Regions from separate parts of the Vagococcus changpingensis genome, predicted to be linked through region 1. Evidence: predicted binding sites of a transcription regulator. Region 1 holds the regulator's gene; each other region holds the start of a gene.

What was found. The regulator LexA, encoded in region 1, represses DNA repair genes until DNA is damaged. The targets are predictions, from matches to a motif close to CNAACANNTGTTNG.
Region 2: xerS (tyrosine recombinase XerS) is a predicted target of LexA. The motif match lies at 3,588-3,601, and genes of this name have one in related genera.
Region 3: ruvA (Holliday junction branch migration protein RuvA) is a predicted target of LexA. The motif match lies at 4,350-4,363, and genes of this name have one in related genera.

Annotation. Positions count from the first base shown of each region.
Region 1 is NZ_CP093384.1:1,390,692-1,397,159, reverse strand. Features, by position in the region: gene MN187_RS06895 (hydroxymethylglutaryl-CoA synthase) at 1-122, opposite strand, end outside; gene MN187_RS06890 (50S ribosomal protein L25/general stress protein Ctc) at 278-898, opposite strand; gene MN187_RS06885 (M42 family metallopeptidase) at 1,258-2,292, opposite strand; gene MN187_RS06880 (hypothetical protein) at 2,350-2,538, opposite strand; gene lexA (transcriptional repressor LexA) at 2,650-3,270, opposite strand; gene MN187_RS06870 (DUF896 family protein) at 3,416-3,658, shown strand; gene tkt (transketolase) at 3,756-5,756, shown strand; gene MN187_RS06860 (MDR family MFS transporter) at 6,045-6,468, opposite strand, start outside.
Region 2 is NZ_CP093384.1:1,006,616-1,013,083, forward strand. Features, by position in the region: gene amaP (alkaline shock response membrane anchor protein AmaP) at 253-813, shown strand; gene MN187_RS05085 (DUF2273 domain-containing protein) at 827-1,003, shown strand; gene MN187_RS05090 (Asp23/Gls24 family envelope stress response protein) at 1,038-1,568, shown strand; gene MN187_RS05095 (GlsB/YeaQ/YmgE family stress response membrane protein) at 1,597-1,842, shown strand; gene MN187_RS05100 (NAD(P)H-dependent oxidoreductase) at 2,368-2,727, shown strand; gene xerS (tyrosine recombinase XerS) at 3,613-4,692, shown strand; gene MN187_RS05110 (DUF998 domain-containing protein) at 4,812-5,987, shown strand; gene MN187_RS05115 (bifunctional aspartate transaminase/aspartate 4-decarboxylase) at 6,020-6,468, opposite strand, start outside.
Region 3 is NZ_CP093384.1:1,680,792-1,687,259, reverse strand. Features, by position in the region: gene mutS (DNA mismatch repair protein MutS) at 1-1,330, shown strand, start outside; gene mutL (DNA mismatch repair endonuclease MutL) at 1,346-3,271, shown strand; gene MN187_RS08110 (Maf family protein) at 3,286-3,837, shown strand; gene msrB (peptide-methionine (R)-S-oxide reductase MsrB) at 3,844-4,269, shown strand; gene ruvA (Holliday junction branch migration protein RuvA) at 4,381-4,998, shown strand; gene ruvB (Holliday junction branch migration DNA helicase RuvB) at 5,014-6,027, shown strand; gene queA (tRNA preQ1(34) S-adenosylmethionine ribosyltransferase-isomerase QueA) at 6,108-6,468, shown strand, end outside.

The sequences.
Region 1 (6,468 bases):
ATTTTTGATTGTCCAATGCCTATAGTAAATTTATCAGGATCTACCCCACGATAATTTGCTAGTTCTTCTAATTTAATATATGTGTTTGGGGTGTAAAAATTTATTTTATCTATACCAACCATACATTTAACCTACTTTCTTTTAGAATAAGAGTCATTTATAAGTATTCTATCATAGAAAGAGATAAAGAGTGGAACTTCTTCAGTGATTTTAGTAATCTCTTAAAGTATAAAAAAACAGAACTCTTAAAAAGAGTTCTGTTTAGTATATTTTTTAATTAAGCTTCTTCAGGTTTAGCATTAACTAACTCAGGTTCTGCAACGATATCGTTAGCTTCATCTTCAACAGGAGCAGCCATTTCAACTACAGCACAAATTTGTTCTTCTGCATCTGTAATGATTGTAAACTCATCATGTTTAGGAATATCAGCAACTACTAAAGAATCTCCAATTTCTAAATCTTCAATGTTTACTTCAACACGTTCTGGTAATTTATCTGGAGTAGCTGATACAATAACACTATATAAGTTTTGTTCTAGAATACCACCAGATTTAACTCCTTTAGAAGTTCCAACAAGTGATAATTCAGCTTCTACTTCAGTTTCTTGAGACATATCTACTGCTAAGAATTCTACGTGAATCCATGATTTAGTGAATGTATCTAATTCATAAGTATGTAATAATGTACTAATTTTTTTACCGTCTAACTCTAATACATAAACAGCATTTAATCCATTTTCACGAATATCTTTTTCAAGTTGACGGGCATCAACAGAAATTGATAGATTTTGTATACCGTTACCATTTACAGCTCCAGGTACACGTCCTTCTTCTCTAAGTTTTCTGCGGATAGATCTTGGTCTAGTTGCTCTTTCTTCTACTTTTAACACTACTGACATAAATAATTTCCTCCTTTAGAATATAACATCTTAATTAGTTCGTTATTTAGTTCATGTAGACGTAATCGTTGTGATGAGCTAATCGATTAATCTAGGTGATATTGATAAGTGTGTTAAATTTATCAATAACGAACAATAAGATTATATTATACCTTTTGAGGCAATCTTAATAATTAAATACTAATTAATAAGTTAAATATGGTGACTAAGGACTTAAGCAATCCATATATTGCCTGCTCATCATGGTTTTAAACCACACTATAATATAAGCTTATGAACTAACCATACGACGAAAAGAAGAAAAGGTCAAGTGATATAGTTTTAAACAAAAAAACAAACTCCATGAGTTTGTTTTTTTGTTATGATAAAGAACTAAATAAATATTCTCTTACTAATTGTTCAGTAGCGTCAATAGAATCTTTATGGGTTCTTTCATAAGCATGACTTGACTCTATACCTGCTCCAATTAGCCCGTGTTTAACATCTGCTCCAGCTTTCATTGCAGCAGATGCATCACTACCATAATAAGGATAAATATCTAATTGGTAAGGAATTTTTTTCTCCTTGCACAGTGACACGAAATGATTTCGAAGGTCTACATGATAAGGACCACTAGCATCTTTGACACAGATAGATACGGTGTGTTCATCTGTTTGTTGATCATCTCCCATAGCTCCCATATCAACTGCAACATATTCAACAACTTGAGAATCAATATTTGAATTTCCACCATAACCGATTTCTTCGTTATTTGAAAAGAAGAAATGGGTTGTGTATGGCAAGGTTTGTTTGGTTTCTTTTAGATTGATTAAAAAATTTATTAGAATAGCTGCGCTAACTTTATCATCTAGATGACGAGATTTTATATATCCTGATGGTGTAATAATTGTTCTTGGATCAAAACTAATAAAATCTCCTACTTGAATACCAAGTTGTTCTGTTTCATCTTTTGAAAATACTTTTTCATCAATTCTAACTTCCATATTTTGTTGGTCGCGTTTAGCTGTTCCAGCATCTTTATAAACGTGAACACTAGTTTGATGCATTAAAATCGTACCTGTGTAGTCTCCGTTATTTTGAGTATGAATTGTGCAGTATTCACCTTCAATTGAATTGAAATGAAACCCACCAATTAAGTCCAATTTTAACCTACCATCTGGTTTAACGGCACGAACCATAGCACCTAACGTGTCAATATGAGCAGTAATAAATCGTTGTTTCTCTTGATTTGTTCCAGGAACAGTGATTATTAAACTTCCTTTATTATTAATACAAGGCTTATAACCAGATTTATTTAATAGGTTACTAATAAATGCAATAATTTTTTTAGTATCTCCCGTTGGAGAAGGAATATTGGTTAATTCCTTTGTTAATTCAATAGTATCTTTATACAAATGACTCATCCTTTCTTTTTAATTAAGGGTAGATGAATCATTCATAAAAAGCAATGCTTATTTTTTATAGGATAGATGGTTATGTTTTTGTTGAGAGCGACGATAACTTTTTTCATCCCAAAGCATTAACCATAATAATACAAGTGGGGTCAATATAATTAATGCAACATCTAATCCCATATTACCTAAAATAACACCAATAATTAAGACAATTAAAATTAGAGCATATCTTCTGATAGCAAACATAAAACCACTCCTTAAACTATTTGATAGAACATATGTTCTTATCTTTGAATATATTATACAAACATCCGTTCCCTTTGTAAAGAAAAAAATAAAGCATAGTGTTATGCTTTATTAAATATGATTTCTATAAAGTCCAACCACTTTACCTAAAATAGCGACACTGTTTAAGATAATTGGTTCTAATGTATCATTTTCCGGTTGTAATCTAATATGATTTTTTTCTTTAAAAAACCTTTTACATGTTGCTTCATTTTCATCTGTCATAGCAATAACAATTTCACCATTAATAGCAGATGACTGTTTTCTTACAATGACATGATCACCATCAAATATCCCAGCATTTATCATACTATCTCCACGAATGGTTAACATGAATAAACTGTTTTGTTCATATTTTAAGTCAGGAGGTAATGGGAAAAAATCTGATGCTTCTTCAACAGCTAAGATTGGCTCACCTGCAGTTACAACACCAAGCATTGGAATAAAAGGAGAGTTAACGCCAATCATTTTTAACCCTTCATTTGTTAATTCGATTGCTCTGGGCTTAGTTGGATCACGAGTAATCAATCCTTTTTTTTCCAAACGTGATAAGTGACCATGAACAGTAGACGTTGATGAAAGGTTAACAGCTGTTCCAATTTCTCTTACAGTTGGAGGATACCCTTTTTTTTCAACTTGTTCATGAATATATTTTAAAACGTCTAATTGCCTAGAAGAACGTTTAGTTGACATGATGATACCTCATTTCCTTTTTTTTGAGTGTAACATAATTTTTTCTTAAAATCAAACGCATGTTCGTACGTTTGAACGATATATAATTGTTTTTTTATCTTTTTTAAGCTACTATTTAGGTAGTACTTTAAGGAGGTCGTGACTTATGTTAAGTGAAAAAAAATTAGCAAGAATTAATGAGCTAGCAAAGAAAGCAAAAACAACTGAGGGACTAACTGACGTTGAAAAAAAAGAACAACAATTATTGAGGGAAGAATATTTACATAGTTTTAGAAAAGGTATGAGAAATCACATTGAGGGAATGAAAGTAGTCGATGAAGAGGGGACAGATGTTACTCCTGAGAAATTAAAACAAATCCAAAAAGAAAAAGGATTACATGATCGATAAAATTGCATGTGTTATTTCTATAAAAACGCTTGTAAAATAATATTATTAGATGTAAAATACAATAAAGGTAAAAAAAACCTAAATAGGAGGGCGTTATATGTTATTTGATCAAATTGATCAACTAGGTGTGAATGCAATTCGTACCCTTAGTTTAGACATGGTTCAACAAGCAAATTCAGGACATCCAGGATTACCCATGGGGGCAGCTCCAATGGCTTATACTCTTTGGACAAAATTTTTAAAGGTCAATCCTAAAACATCAAGACAATGGGTAGACCGTGATCGTTTTGTGTTATCGGCAGGACATGGTTCTGCAATGCTTTATAGTTTACTTCATTTGTCAGGTTATAACTTACCAATGGAGGAATTAAAAAAATTCCGTCAATGGGATAGTTTGACACCAGGACATCCTGAAGTTCATCATACAGATGGGGTAGAAGCAACAACTGGTCCATTAGGTCAAGGAATTGCGATGAGTGTTGGATTTGCGATGGCAGAAGCGCACCTCGCTGCAACATATAACAAAGATCAATTTAATATCGTTGACCATTACACGTATGCTTTATGTGGTGATGGTGATTTAATGGAAGGTATTTCTCAAGAAGCAATCAGTTTAGCTGGTCATTTAAAACTTGGTAAATTAATTGTGTTATATGATTCAAATGGTATTTCATTAGACGGACCATTAGATAAGTCATTTACGGAAGACGTTAAAGGTCGTGTTGAATCATCAGGATGGCAACACATTTTAGTCAAAGATGGCAATGATTTAGAAGAAATTGCGAATGCTATTGAATCCGCACAAAAAGAAACTACAAAACCAACCATGATTGAAGTCAAAACAGTGATTGGGTTTGGTGCTGAAAACGAAGGGACAAACAAAGTTCATGGTGCACCACTTGGAGCTGAAGGTGTGGCGTTTGCTAAAAAATCTTACGGTTGGGATTACCCAGCATTTACTGTACCAGAAGAAGTCGCAACACGTTTCCACGCTGATATGGTAGAAAAAGGTGAAAAAGCAGAAGCAGAGTGGCAAAAACAATTTGCTGATTATAAAGCTGCTTATCCAGAACTAGCGAAACAATTTGAAGAAGCCTTCAAAGGTGACGTGACAGTTGATTTGGAATCTGTTTTACCAACATATGAACTTGGTGAAAGTGCGGCAAGTCGTGTGACAAGTAAAGAAGCCATTCAAGTCTTATCTAAAGAAATCCCATCATTCTGGGGAGGATCTGCCGATTTATCATCATCAAATAATACCATGGTGGCAGCTGAAAAAGATTTTGAACCAGGACAATATGAAGGCCGTAATATTTGGTTTGGGGTTCGTGAATTTGGTATGGCAGCAGCAATGAATGGGATTGCTTTGCATGGTGGAACACGTGTCTATGGTGGAACATTCTTTGTATTCGTTGATTACCTACGTCCAGCGTTACGTTTATCAGCGATTCAAAAAGCCCCTGTCACATTTGTGTTAACACATGATTCGATTGCGGTTGGTGAAGATGGTCCAACGCATGAGCCAATCGAACAGTTATCAAGCTTACGTGGGATACCAAATGTAAACTTAATTCGTCCAGCTGATGGCAATGAAGTATCAGCTGCATGGAAATTGGCCGCAACGTCAACGGAGACACCAACTGTTTTAGCTTTATCAAGACAAAACTTACCTGTTCTTGAAGGAACAAAAGAAAAAGCCTATGAAGGCGTGGGACGTGGAGCATACGTATTATCTCCATCAAAACGTGACACACCAGACGGAATCTTAATCGCGACTGGATCAGAAGTTAAATTGGCAATGGATGCTCAAAAAGCGTTGTATGAAAAAGAAGGCGTGGATGTGTCAGTCGTTTCAATGCCATCGACTACTTTATTTGACGCACAAGATACAGCTTATAAAGAAAGTGTGTTACCTTCATCAGTGAGCAAGCGTGTATCAATCGAAATGGGTGCAACATTTGGTTGGGAACGTTATGTTGGCTTGTCTGGAAAAACGATGGGCATTGATCGATTTGGTGCCAGTGCACCTGGCAATAAAGTGATTGAAGAATACGGATTTACAGTAGAAAATGTTGTAAAAACATTTAATTCTTTATAATAAAAAAACCCGGTAGTTTTTAAACTTTCGGGTTTTTTTGTTTATTATGATATAATTTATAATTAGTTAGTGGTGTGAATAGATAGTGTTGTATAATAGTAAAAATAAAAAAAGCGCCACAAAAGTTGATTAAGGACTAAGCCTTATTTTAACTCGCTATATTGTTTTGAATGCTTCCAAAAAACATACTAAGGTTCCTTTCAATGCATACACGTTTTAGAACTATGAAACTAATCATTATTTATAAAAATCTATGTCAATGTTACTTTGTTGACATAGATTTTTATTTTATTTATTCAAAGATTTGTTCATGCCCATAAAAATGGCTTGCGCTAGACCCATTGCACAAAATAGTGTTGCGACGATAAAGGCAATATTGTAACCATGTAAAGTAGCAGATAACACATCTGATTTGTAAGTAATAGGAGAACTTAACAGAAGTGATTTATGCGGCATATCTTTTAGGGTTGCTTGAGATAGGAAACTAATTAAGATGGCTGTCCCAATAGAGCTGAATAATTGTTTTGCTGTATTATTTGCAGCGGAACCATGACTAATGAGAGTATCAGGTAGTGAATTCATACCAGCTGTGGTTATTGGCATCATAACCATACTGACACCTAGCATTCTGACGCCGTAAATAATGGTGATAAAATGCATAGGTGTTTTTTCATTTAGTGTACATAAACAAGCAGTCCCAATTGTTAGTAAA
Region 2 (6,468 bases), 380 kb from region 1:
ATTAGGAAGAGTGGTGTATTATCTTGTCGATAAAAAATTATTTTGATTTGGTTTACATAAGATATATTAAACTAAACTAAGATATATATTTAAAATAAAACAAATATATATCATATATCAAAAAATTATACGTTCACAGATACATTTAATATTCTTTTTATGTATTTTTTAGTTGAGATAACGCTTTATTTTTGACTTTAGATTGTATATAAAATACAATATTACTATAAATAGTTAGAAAGGAGTTCTGATATGAACATTTACAAAAAAGTGTTTATTTTGATAAGTATATTATTATTAATTCCACTTTTATTTACTAATGTTATACAAAATCAATACTTAGCAAATCTTTCTTTTAAGCTTATTCAAATGGAAAATTATCCTTTTGTGGGTTCTTATATTCCATTTTATCTATTTTGGGGAAGCATTCTGGTGATCATATTCTTAATCATTTTATTCTGTTTTATTCTCTTATATCCTAGGAATAAAACAGAAGTCTATTTTTCTAAATCTAAAGGCAGTCTTTCTATTAAGAAAAATGCTGTTGAACAATTTGTATCTACTATTTTGACTCAAGAGCCTTGGTTAAAAAATCCTAAAGTGTCTGTCACAATGAAAAAGAAGAAGATTAAAATTTTTATATCATGTAACTGTTCTAATATTAACTCTAATCTAGTTGATAAAACAAGCGAATTATCTCATCGTATAAGACAGGAATTTTCAATCTTTCTAGGGATCGATGATCCTAAACAAGTATCAGTTGAAATAAAACAAGTTTCAAATAAAAAAGCTAGTAATCCACGTGTTATTTAAGGAGGATAAGAAAATGGAAGATTTTATAAAAAAATATAGGTTTCCTATTTTGGGAGCTCTCATTGGCCTAGGCTTAGCTATATCATTTTTTAGTTTAGGATTTTTTAAAACAATTATCCTTATTATTTTAACGTTACTAGGTGCTTGTATCGGTTATTACCTTCAAAGAAATAATTTTTTGAAGAAATAAAAAAATAACAATAAATAAATTGGAGGAATCAATCATGGAAAACAAAGGAACACAAGTAGAAGTAAAAAAATCAGAGTTAAAAGGTGAATTAACATTTGAAGACAAAGTTATTCAAAAAATTGTTGGTATTTCATTGGAAACTATTCCTGGTTTATTAACAATTAATGGTGGATTTTTTTCAAATTTAGCAGATAAGATTGTTAATAATAATGATGTAACTTCAGGAATTGATGTTGAAGTAGGAAAAAAAGAAGTTGCTGTTGATTTAGATATCGTTGCAGAATATGGTGTAGATATTTCAAAAATATACGAAGACATCAAACGAGTGATTGAAAAAGAAGTAAAGCATATGACGAGTCTAGAAGTTATAGAAGTAAATGTTAATGTCGTAGATATTAAAACAAAAGAACAATACGAAGAAGATAGCGTTACTGTTCAGGATAAGGTGAGTGACGCTACAAGTGAAGTTTCAGACTTTGTTTCTGATCAAACTAACAAAGTCAAAAAAGTGTCTTCTAAAGGAGCAACAAAAGTAAAAGAAGCAACTGAGCCCAGAGTAGAATAATAATATTTTTAGATGAGGAGTGATATATATGGGATTCATTTGGTCATTAATAGTAGGTGGAGTTATCGGAGCTATAGCAGGTGCTATAACAAGTAAAGGAAAATCTATGGGATGGATTGCTAATATTATTGCTGGTTTAATTGGTTCTTCAGTTGGCCAATCTTTATTTGGTTCATTTGGACCATCTTTAGCCGGAATGGCTATTATTCCATCAATCATTGGAGCAGTTATTGTTGTGGCTGTCGTGTCATTATTTACTGGTAAAAATAGCTAACAAAATAAATACAAAGATGAAGCAAAAGATAAATTAAATAAATAATAAAACTAATTAAAATATCCTACAATTTTTATACTACATAAATAAAAAATGTTCTCTTAAGTAAAATTTAGCTTAAGAGAACATTTTTTTGGATACACATAAGCACATATCTTAATTATTCTTATATTTTTCTCTCTCATTAGCATAAAATTTATCAAATGTTAAGTAATGATTTAATTTCCGACCAAATTGTTACGTCTGTCAAAACATAAAAAAACACCTACCTAGAATAAAAAATACCTTCAGATTCTCTTAATCTAGCGGCCTATTAGAGAGCTCTATTAATAATATAAAATTAATTAACCGAATAGCTATAGCTATAAAAATTTCAAAACTATAAATATAGAATTTAACTAAATTTTAAAGACAAACAAATAAGCAACGAAAACCAATTGGCTTCTGATACTTAAAATCACTATATTGTACTCATCCACATCATTTGATGTAAAGCCAGGATATTTTGAAATAGTTTTAGAAGAAATGGAGCGCATTAAAAAAGTTGATACCATAATATTTGTATTTTCGATTTATTGGCACAGTTTACTAGCTATGTTAAAAGGATGTATAGATAGAGTATTCAATTATGGTTTTTCATATGGAAACGGCAATAAATTACCGATCAATAAAATTAGATGGGTTCCTATAGCTGGAAATACTCGCAAGAAGTATAAAAAAAGAGGATATGACCTAAATATTGAACATAAACTTAATATAGGAATAGCAGATTATGCAGGTGTCAAAGACTCTGAAGTTAATTACATTTGGAACAGTTTAGGTGAATATATTGAAAATGAATCACAATCTACTTACTTTGATAATCTAATGAAAAAAAGCATTTGATTATGAAAAAATATATAAAAAATACTCTATTCTTTATTTAATAAAAGAATAGGAATCGTTTTAACTTGTCTAGAACATTTAATTCCATATTAAGAAAAAAGTAGATATAGATTCGAAGATGTTTCAGAATCTAATCCTGCCAAATAATGTTTGGGTATAATATAGTTTTAAATTTACAGCCAGAAAATTTAAAATTATAAAAAGCTCTCAGAAACTTATAAAACTGAGAGCTTTTTCATTATCAACATAACAACATGAAATCAGATTCAACAATAATAGACTAGGTACTAAATTTTCATGAATAATTATTTTATCAATTTGGTTTACATAATATATATTAAACGAAGTTGTTTTAGGGATTAAAATCTACCAGATATACCATGTTATTCATAAAACACATCATCAGCATGAGTCATTCAATTAATTAACCATATATAAGTTTATTTAACTAAATAAAACCTATATAACTTAATATGACTTCTAGTATTATTATATTAACATGACTACATGATGAAGTTTATTTATATTATATGATAGTTAAAAATATTAAGTATTCATAATTCATGATTATTTATATAGTTTAATTGGTTATCTAATTACTATTAAATAACAAATATCTTATATATTTACTATAATAATAAAGCTGATTAATACTCTTATTAATCAGCTAAATAACTTATATAATATTGATTTAACCTAAGTAAATAGAACTCTATCAAACATTTTAAAGATTCATAGATACTTTTTTACCTTTCTTGAAAGTATCATCTTTCAAGAAAGGTAAAATATATTATTATTTTAAAATAACAATATATCATTAGTTTCATTGACTTATTTAAAAATAAAGGATATTATATATACAAACATACGTTTGGAGGTTATCTTATGTCTCAAGAAAAAAATATCAATCGATTAGAATTGGAATTACAGACTCTTCCCTTCTTTGTTCATGAATATGTACAAAAAAAAAGCATTGTTCCCTATTCTGTCACCACTCTATATGAATATTCTAAAGAATTTCGTCGCTTTTTTGACTGGTTAAAACATGAGTCTCTTATTTTTTCAGATACTGCTAGTATCACACTTGAAGAAATGAATCATTTAACATATGAAGATGTCGAATTATATAAAGGCTACCTTCTTTCATCACCACGTCTTGGAACAAGCTCAGACGGAAGGCTAAGAAGTCATGTAAGTATTCAGCGCTCCATTACAGCGTTAAAATCATTATTTCAATTTTTAGCAACTCAAACAGAAAATCAAGATGGAAAACCATATATACAACAAAATATTATGTTAAAAATAGATAATGTTAAAACTGGACGAACACTTCAAGATAGATCACGAGCAATCGAAAAGAAAATTTTAATAGGTGATGAATCTCTAGAATTTATTGAGTTTATTGATACGTCTTACGAAAATTTATTAACTAGTCATCAAGCAAAGTATGCGTTTAAACGAAATAAAACACGTGATTTGGCGATTATTGCTCTATTTTTAGGTACTGGAATTCGTCTATCTGAATTAGTCAATATGAATGTGTCAGATTTGGATATCTCTAATATGGAAGCGACTGTTATTCGTAAAGGCGGATTTAAAGACACCACAATGATTTCTTCTGTTTTTATGGAATACATTAGTGAGTACGCTAAAGAACGCCACACTCTCTATCATCCAGAAAGAACTCAAAAAAGTTTATTTCTTTCACTCTATCGAGGAAAAGCACAACAAATCGATCAATCAACTGTTGAAAAATTAGTGGCAAAATATAGTAGTGCTTTTAAAACACGTATTACACCACATAAATTACGACATACGGTAGGAACACAACTCTATAAAAAAACAAATAGTTTACTGACCGTCTCTCACCAACTAGGACAGACAGGAACGAGTGCTACTGCTCTATACACTCATTTAGTTGATGAAGAAAAAAGAGAAGCAATTAATGATTTATGGACTAATTAAAGTCATTCATTCTTTGAATGGCTTTTTGTATCTAAATTATGATTAAATGGTCTCATCATTATGACGTATTTTTGTTATAATTATTTTTATAAATCGAAATATGACTAAGGAGTTGCATTATGTCTCAAAAAAAATATCGAATTGACATACCAGCCTCGTTTATTGATGAAAATAAGTTAGAAAGCGATAAAGTTTTACAAGTTAGAAAGGAAGATAATCGTCTCATTCTTGAAAAACCAATGATTGTTAAAAATAATGAAGCAATTTCACTTAAGTATTTCATTTATCCATCTATTGTGATGACACTAATATTTTGTTATTCTATTTACCAAAAATCTCTTGAACAAATTCCTTTAACTGGTAATTTTTCTATTGCTAGCCATTTAATTTATTTAGGATTAATTAGTGGTATGTGTTCTTTTTCTTACTTTTTTATTAAAGGAAAACGAAATCCTAAAAACAAATCAACATTGGATATCTATTGGCGAAATGTCCCTACTATTATTTTTTCATTTACTGTGACATTAGCCCTCTTGTTGTCTTCATTCTTTTGGATGATTAGTAAACTATTTGTTGGAGCTAGCTTTGATGAATTTACTGCAATAGCTATCTTTTTTATGTTTGCCTGTATTATTAATTATTTTATGATTTATTCTGCTAACATATTTACTTCATCAATGATTGTGTCTTTATTAATAGCAGTGATTATTGGGGGTGTTTTTTTTGCTATGTTAACAAATAGTCAAAGCAAGTGGTGGCAACATAACTTTAGTTACCTTGGAACAAATGAAGCGATAAGGAGTTGGCCATTTAATTTAACGCTTATTTTAGCTTCTTTACTAATGATTGCTTTAGTTGATTATTTGTTCGTTAACTTAAAAAATCATGGCTATCATGGAAGAGGTATCACTATTTTACGTATTTTGATGATATTACTTTCTCTTTCATTAGGTGGTGTTGGCTTCTTTCCTAATAATGAAGGCGTCTGGCATGAATTACACAATCATGCTGCTAACCTTTTAGTATTTATTATCATCCTTCTTATTATAGGGATAAAATGGCTTTTACCCAAAGTCACAAAAGAATTTTTGATTGTCTCCTATGGAATAGCTATCATTTTATTAGTAGCAAATTTTCTATTTGAAACGATTGGTTATTTATCACTTACTGTTTTTGAAATTATTGCGTTTGGATTAGCTTTTAGTTGGATTTTATTATTATTACAACATATTAATCGACTATGTGCTTATGAAAATGATGTGATTTTAGTTAAATTAGAAGAGATTACTAAATAAAGAGATGTGAAGGGGGGTACCTTCACATCTCTTTATGATTGTTTTTTAAATGCTTGATAGTACTCATTTAATAATTCTAGCATCTGTTGTCCAATTGTTTGATAGTCTTTGGTTGGTAAATTTGCTTCAGATACACGTAAGTCACCCGGATTAGCTCCAAATCCAACGCCATCCATCAAAACAATTCCATTTTTTTGCGCAAGATTAATTAAAAAATCAATTTGTTCATAATGAGTTTTTAAATAATGACTAAACTCAGCCCCATATTTTTCTTCTGCCAAATGATAAATATTAATCATTGAATAATACTTAGCATTTTTGGAACTGTCATCTTTAGCATAATTTAAAGCAGCATGTAATTTTTCGTAACGTTCATTTACTAATTTTTTTGAAGCCTCGATATAATCATCACTTATGTCTGATACAACTAAATGAGTTAAACTAAATAAAGCTTCCATAATTTGCGATGGTGTTGATAATC
Region 3 (6,468 bases), 290 kb from region 1:
TAATGATGAGTTAGATAAATACCGTGATGCTATGAAAAATGGCAAACAATGGTTAGCCGAAATGGAAGCCAAAGAACGCCAAGCGACAGGCATAAAAACATTAAAAATTAAATTTAACCGAGTATTTGGCTATTTTATTGAAGTGACAAAAAGTAATATTCAAGATGTACCAGTTGATCGGTATGAAAGAAAGCAAACACTAGCCAACGCAGAAAGATATATTACACCTGAGTTGAAAGAGATGGAAACACTAATTTTAGAGTCACAAGAAAAATCACAAGAATTAGAATATCGTTTGTTCTTAGAAGTAAGAGAAACGGTCAAAGAGTCAATTGAACGGTTGCAGTCACTCGCAAAAGCTGTGGCAACACTTGATATTTTACAAGGATTTGCTGAAATTAGTGAAACATATCAATATGTTCGACCTGAAATGACAACGAATCAATCGATTATTCAAGTAGATAATGGAAGACATCCGGTTGTTGAAAAAGTATTAGGCAGTCAAGAATATGTGCCAAATAGTATTGAGATGGATAAAGACACGATGATTTTACTAATAACTGGACCAAACATGTCAGGAAAAAGTACCTATATGAGGCAACTAGCTCTAACAGTTATTATGGCTCAAATTGGCTGTTTTGTTCCCGCTGAAAAAGCAGTTTTACCTATTTTTGATCAGATTTTTACCCGAATTGGGGCATCAGATGATTTGATATCAGGACAAAGTACGTTTATGGTTGAGATGATGGAAGCAAATCAAGCATTGCAGTATGCGACACCAAATAGTTTGATTTTATTTGATGAGTTAGGTCGTGGAACTGCAACGTATGACGGAATGGCATTAGCTCAAGCAATTATCGAATATATTCACGAATATGTGGGAGCTAAAACTCTTTTCTCTACGCATTATCATGAAATTACAACACTTGAACAAGAATTAAAAGGTGTTAGCAATCGTCATGTTGGAGCAGTGGAAGAAAATGGTGAAGTCGTCTTTTTACACAAAATGATGGAAGGTCCAGCTGATAAAAGTTACGGGATTCATGTAGCTAAACTAGCAGGATTACCAACGAATTTACTACATAGAGCATCTGATTTATTAGAAAATTTTGAATCACAAGCAGTTCATACAACAGAAGTTAGTGACGCACATCTAATTTTTGAAAAAGAAATAACATCAACAGAAGATGCGGCACAACTATCATTGTTTTCAGAAGAAACACCTGAATCAGTTGAAGTGGTGAATGATATTAAAAATTTAAATCTGTTAAGTGTAACGCCACTCGAAGCGTTAAATATTTTATCTGAATTACAAAAAAAAGTGCAGTAAAAGGAGGCTAGAAGCATGGCGAAAATTGAAGAGTTATCACAGATTTTAGCCAACCAAATTGCTGCTGGTGAGGTAGTGGAACGTCCCGCTTCAGTCGTTAAAGAATTGCTTGAAAACTCGATTGATGCTGGTAGTACGAAAATTGATATTTTTATTGAAGAATCAGGATTAAAGAAAATTCAAGTAATTGATAATGGGGAAGGAATTTCTTCAGATGACGTGTTAAATGCCTTTAAGCGCCATGCCACCAGTAAAATTCATACACGTGAAGATTTGTTTCGTATTCGTTCACTCGGTTTTCGTGGTGAAGCATTACCAAGTATTGCCTCAGTATCTGAAGTCACACTTGAAACATCCACTGGTGAAGAAGGAAGCTATCTTTTCTTATCGGGAGGTGTGGTGAAAGAGCATAAGTCTCACTCATTGCGTAAAGGAACTAGTATAACGGTTGAAAATATCTTTTTTAATACACCAGCTAGACTAAAATATGTTAAAACATTACAAACAGAGTTAGCTAATATTGGTGATGTAGTCAATCGGTTAGCTATGAGCCATCCAGATATTTCGTTTTCATTAACTAATGATGGTCATCGAATGTTACGAACACTAGGAAGTGGTGATTTAAAACAAGCGATTGCCGGTGTTTATGGTGTTAATACAGCAAAAAAAATGATTGAAGTATCAGGGGATGATTTGGATTTTAAGCTAACAGGTTATGTGTCTTTACCAGAAGTGACACGAGCTAGCCGTAATTATATCTCACTCATCATCAATGGTCGCTACATCAAAAATTTTATTTTAAATAAAGCCATTGTATCTGGATATGGTTCAAAACTGATGGTTGGTCGATTTCCGATTGCCGTGTTATCAATTGAGATGGACCCATTGCTTGTTGATGTGAATGTTCATCCAACTAAACAAGAAGTTCGCCTAAGTAAAGAAAAAGAACTCGTTACGCTAATTGAAACAAGCATTGCTAAAACGTTGGGTGAGGAAGTGCTGATTCCTCGCGTGAATGATAGCAAACCATTTAAAAAACAAGTTGAAACGATTAAAGTAGAGCAACAACAATTACCATTTGAGCATTCTGCTAAACCACTAGAGCGTGAACAACAAATTAAAGATACCAATTTAGCGTATGATTCATTGACGGGTGAATTTTATTTAAAAAATAATGAAGAAAAAGAACTATTTAAAGAAGCAAAAGATTACACAAATGGTGTCTCAGAAAAATTAGATGATGCGACTTATACGCAAGAGAGTGACATAGAATCAAATACTGTTTCTCATGAAGTGATTGAAGAAGTGGTTGATCTACCAAAAACTGATACGCAAGAAACATCAACGCACAGTTTTCCCCATTTAGAATATTTTGGTCAAATGCATGGCACCTATTTATTTGCCCAAAGTGATGAGGGACTTTATATTATTGATCAACATGCCGCTCAAGAACGTATCAAGTATGAGTATTTTAGAGAAAAAATAGGAGACGTTGGGGAAGACAAACAACAACTTCTTGTGCCAATTATTTTGGAATACTCAGTAGATGATTACATAAAGATTAAAGAAAATCTATCGGTGTTTGAAGAAGTCGGGATTGAGTTAGAGGATTTTGGACAACAGAGTTTTATTATCCGTTCTCATCCAACGTGGTATCCAGTTGGAAAAGAAGAGTCGACCATCCGTGAAATGATTGATATTTTCCTAGAAGAAGGAAAAGTTGAAGTAAAATCCTTTCGTGAGGCTACAGCAATTATGATGAGTTGTAAGCAATCAATTAAGGCCAACCATCATTTGGATGAACGTCAAGCACGAGCCTTATTAGACGAGTTAGAAACATGTGAGAATCCGTTTAATTGTCCGCACGGTCGCCCTGTGTTGATTCACTTTACCAATCAGGATATGGAAAAATTATTTAAACGAATTCAAGAGCCACATTAGAAAGGAAGACGTACATGATACTAGCGTCAGCATCACCTAGAAGAAAAGAGTTATTGTCATTTGTGACAAGTCATTTTACGATAAGCCCAGCCGATATAGATGAAACGGTCAATTTAGATGAATTATCCAAAGATTATGTTCGTCGCATGGCCAGAGAAAAAGCTAAAGAAATTATTAAACTTTATCCAAATGAAACAGTAATTGGGTGTGATACAACAGTTGTGTTAGATAATGACATTATGGGGAAGCCGATTGATGAAAAAGATGCTTACGATATGTTAGAAAAACTAAGTGGTAAGACACATAGCGTAATGACAGCCGTTTGTGTGATAACCCCTGAAAAAATATATGAACATATCGAAGTTGTGAATGTGTTGTTTTATGATTTGGATGAAGAAGACATCACTGGTTACATTAAAACTGGTGAACCAATGGATAAAGCAGGGGCTTATGGTATCCAAGGAAAAGCAAGTGTGTTTGTCAAAGAGATAAAAGGGGATTATTTTTCTATCGTTGGCTTACCAGTTGGTTATTTAAACCAACTATTTAAAGAATTAGGGAGGTGAAGAAAGTTGGCAAATAAAGAAGAGTTAAAACAAACATTAACCCCTTTACAGTATCAAGTCACTCAAGAAAATGGCACAGAACGTCCTTTTTCAAGTGAGTATGACCAGTTTGATAAAGATGGCATTTACGTAGATATCGTTAGTGGGGAACCATTGTTTTCTTCAACGGATAAATATGACGCTGGATGTGGGTGGCCATCATTTACAAAGCCTATAGCAACATTAAAAGAACTTGAAGACACTACGCTTGCAAGAGTGCGAACTGAAGTCAGAAGTTCCCAAGCTGATTCACACTTAGGTCATGTGTTTCCAGACGGACCACAAGACAAAGGTGGACTAAGGTATTGTATTAATGGTGCTGCGTTACGTTTTGTTCCAGTTGAAGATTTAGAAAAAGAAGGCTATGCTGAATATTTAGCACTGTTTAATTAACTAGGGCTTCCCATATTTATGGGGGCTTTTTTTAATAAGGAAAGCATAGGATAATTGTTCGGGATATGGTACAATTTTAGGGAACATGCGTACGTGAAAGGAAGAAAACAAGTGTATGAATACATCAAAGGGACAGTAACATTTACTAGTCCTTATTATATAGTCGTTGAAACAAATGGATTAGGTTATCAAATTGCGGTGGCAAATCCATTTCGCTATTCAGCTTATTTAAATCAAGAGGTGACGGTTTACTTGCATCAGGTTATTCGTGATGATGCCCATTTACTTTATGGGTTTGCCACATTAGAGGAAAAACAACTATTTTTAAAATTAATTAGTGTCTCAGGAATTGGACCAAAAAGTGGATTAGCGATTATGGCGTTAGATGACCATTCAGGTTTAGTTCAAGCAATCGAAGCGCAAGACGCGACGTATTTAACGAAATTCCCAGGTGTTGGAAAGAAAACAGCACAACAAATGATTTTAGATTTACAAGGTAAATTAGATGATGTTGCAGTCGAAGCATCTGAAACGACCACTATTTCCACACAAGAAGATTTATTTACTGTAGAGACAACGCAACAATTAGATGAAGCAATCGAAGCCCTAAAAGCACTTGGGTATTCTGAAAGAGAGATTAAGAAAATCAAAAAAGAGCTTGAAAGTTATCAAGATAAGACAACAGACGAGTACTTACGTATTGGGTTGAAATTATTAATGAAAAAGTAGGGGATGGTAAAGAAGATGTCAGAACAAGAAGAAAGACTTGTCTCTTCTGAAACATTAGACGCGGAAGAAATGGTAGAAAAGTCGCTTAGGCCAACACGATTATCGCAATACATTGGTCAACAAAAAGTGAAAGATGAATTGACAATTTACATCAAGGCAGCCAAACAACGAAATGAAGCACTTGACCATGTCTTACTCTATGGACCACCGGGATTAGGAAAAACAACGATGGCTATGGTGATAGCAAATGAAATGGATGTCAGCATTAAAACAACGAGTGGACCAGCCATTGAAAAACCAGGAGATTTAGTGGCAATACTAAATGAGTTAGAACCAGGGGACGTGTTATTTATTGATGAAATTCATCGTTTACCACGTGTGGCGGAAGAACTTTTGTACTCAGCTATGGAAGATTTTTATGTCGATATTATGATAGGACAAGGGCCTACTTCTCATCCTGTTCATTTTGAGTTGCCTCCATTTACTTTGGTAGGGGCAACGACACGAGCTGGTATGTTATCAGCACCTTTGAGAGATCGCTTTGGGATTATTTGTCATATGGAATACTATGATGAAGCTGATTTGAAAGAAATTGTTATTCGCTCGTCAGATATTTTTGATGTGGTGATAGAGGAAAGTGGTGCGTATGAAATTGCTAGACGTTCACGTGGCACGCCGCGTATTGCCAATCGTTTATTAAAACGTGTGAGAGATTTTGCTCAAGTCACAGGGGAAGGTGTAGTCACAAAACAAATTGCTGATGATGCATTAAAAATGCTCCAAGTCGATGATAAAGGATTAGATTATGTCGATCAGAAATTGCTTCGTGCGATGATTGAGTTATACAATGGTGGACCAGTTGGATTAACGACCATTTCTGTAAATATCAGCGAAGAACGTGAAACAGTAGAAGATATGTATGAACCTTACCTTATACAGAAAGGGTTCATCAAACGCACACAACGAGGACGTGTTGTGACAGAATACGCGTATCAACATTTAGGTTATCCTTATAATCAAAATAGTTAAGCTATCTTGACTGTTTTTATTTAAGAGTAAAAGTGTTAAAATACAACAGGAGATAGAACAGAAAGGAAATAGGTGAGGATATGACATTAAAAACCTCTGACTTTGATTTTGATTTACCAGAAGAGTTAATCGCACAAACACCACTAGAAAATCGTGCGGCATCAAAGTTATTAATATTAGATTCGAAAAATGGAGCAATTGAGGACACGCAATTTCCTGCAATTATAGATGAATTAAATGAAGGAGATGCTCTTGTTATGAATGATACAAGAGTTCTTCCTGCAAGGCTTCACGGAGAAAAACCTGATACAGGTGGTCATTTAGAAGTTTTATTGTTAACGAATACAACAGGTGACACATGGGAAACCTTAATTAAACCAGCCAAACGTGCCAAAAAAGGTACCGTGATTTCATTTGGAAATGGGGCATTAAAAGCAGTCG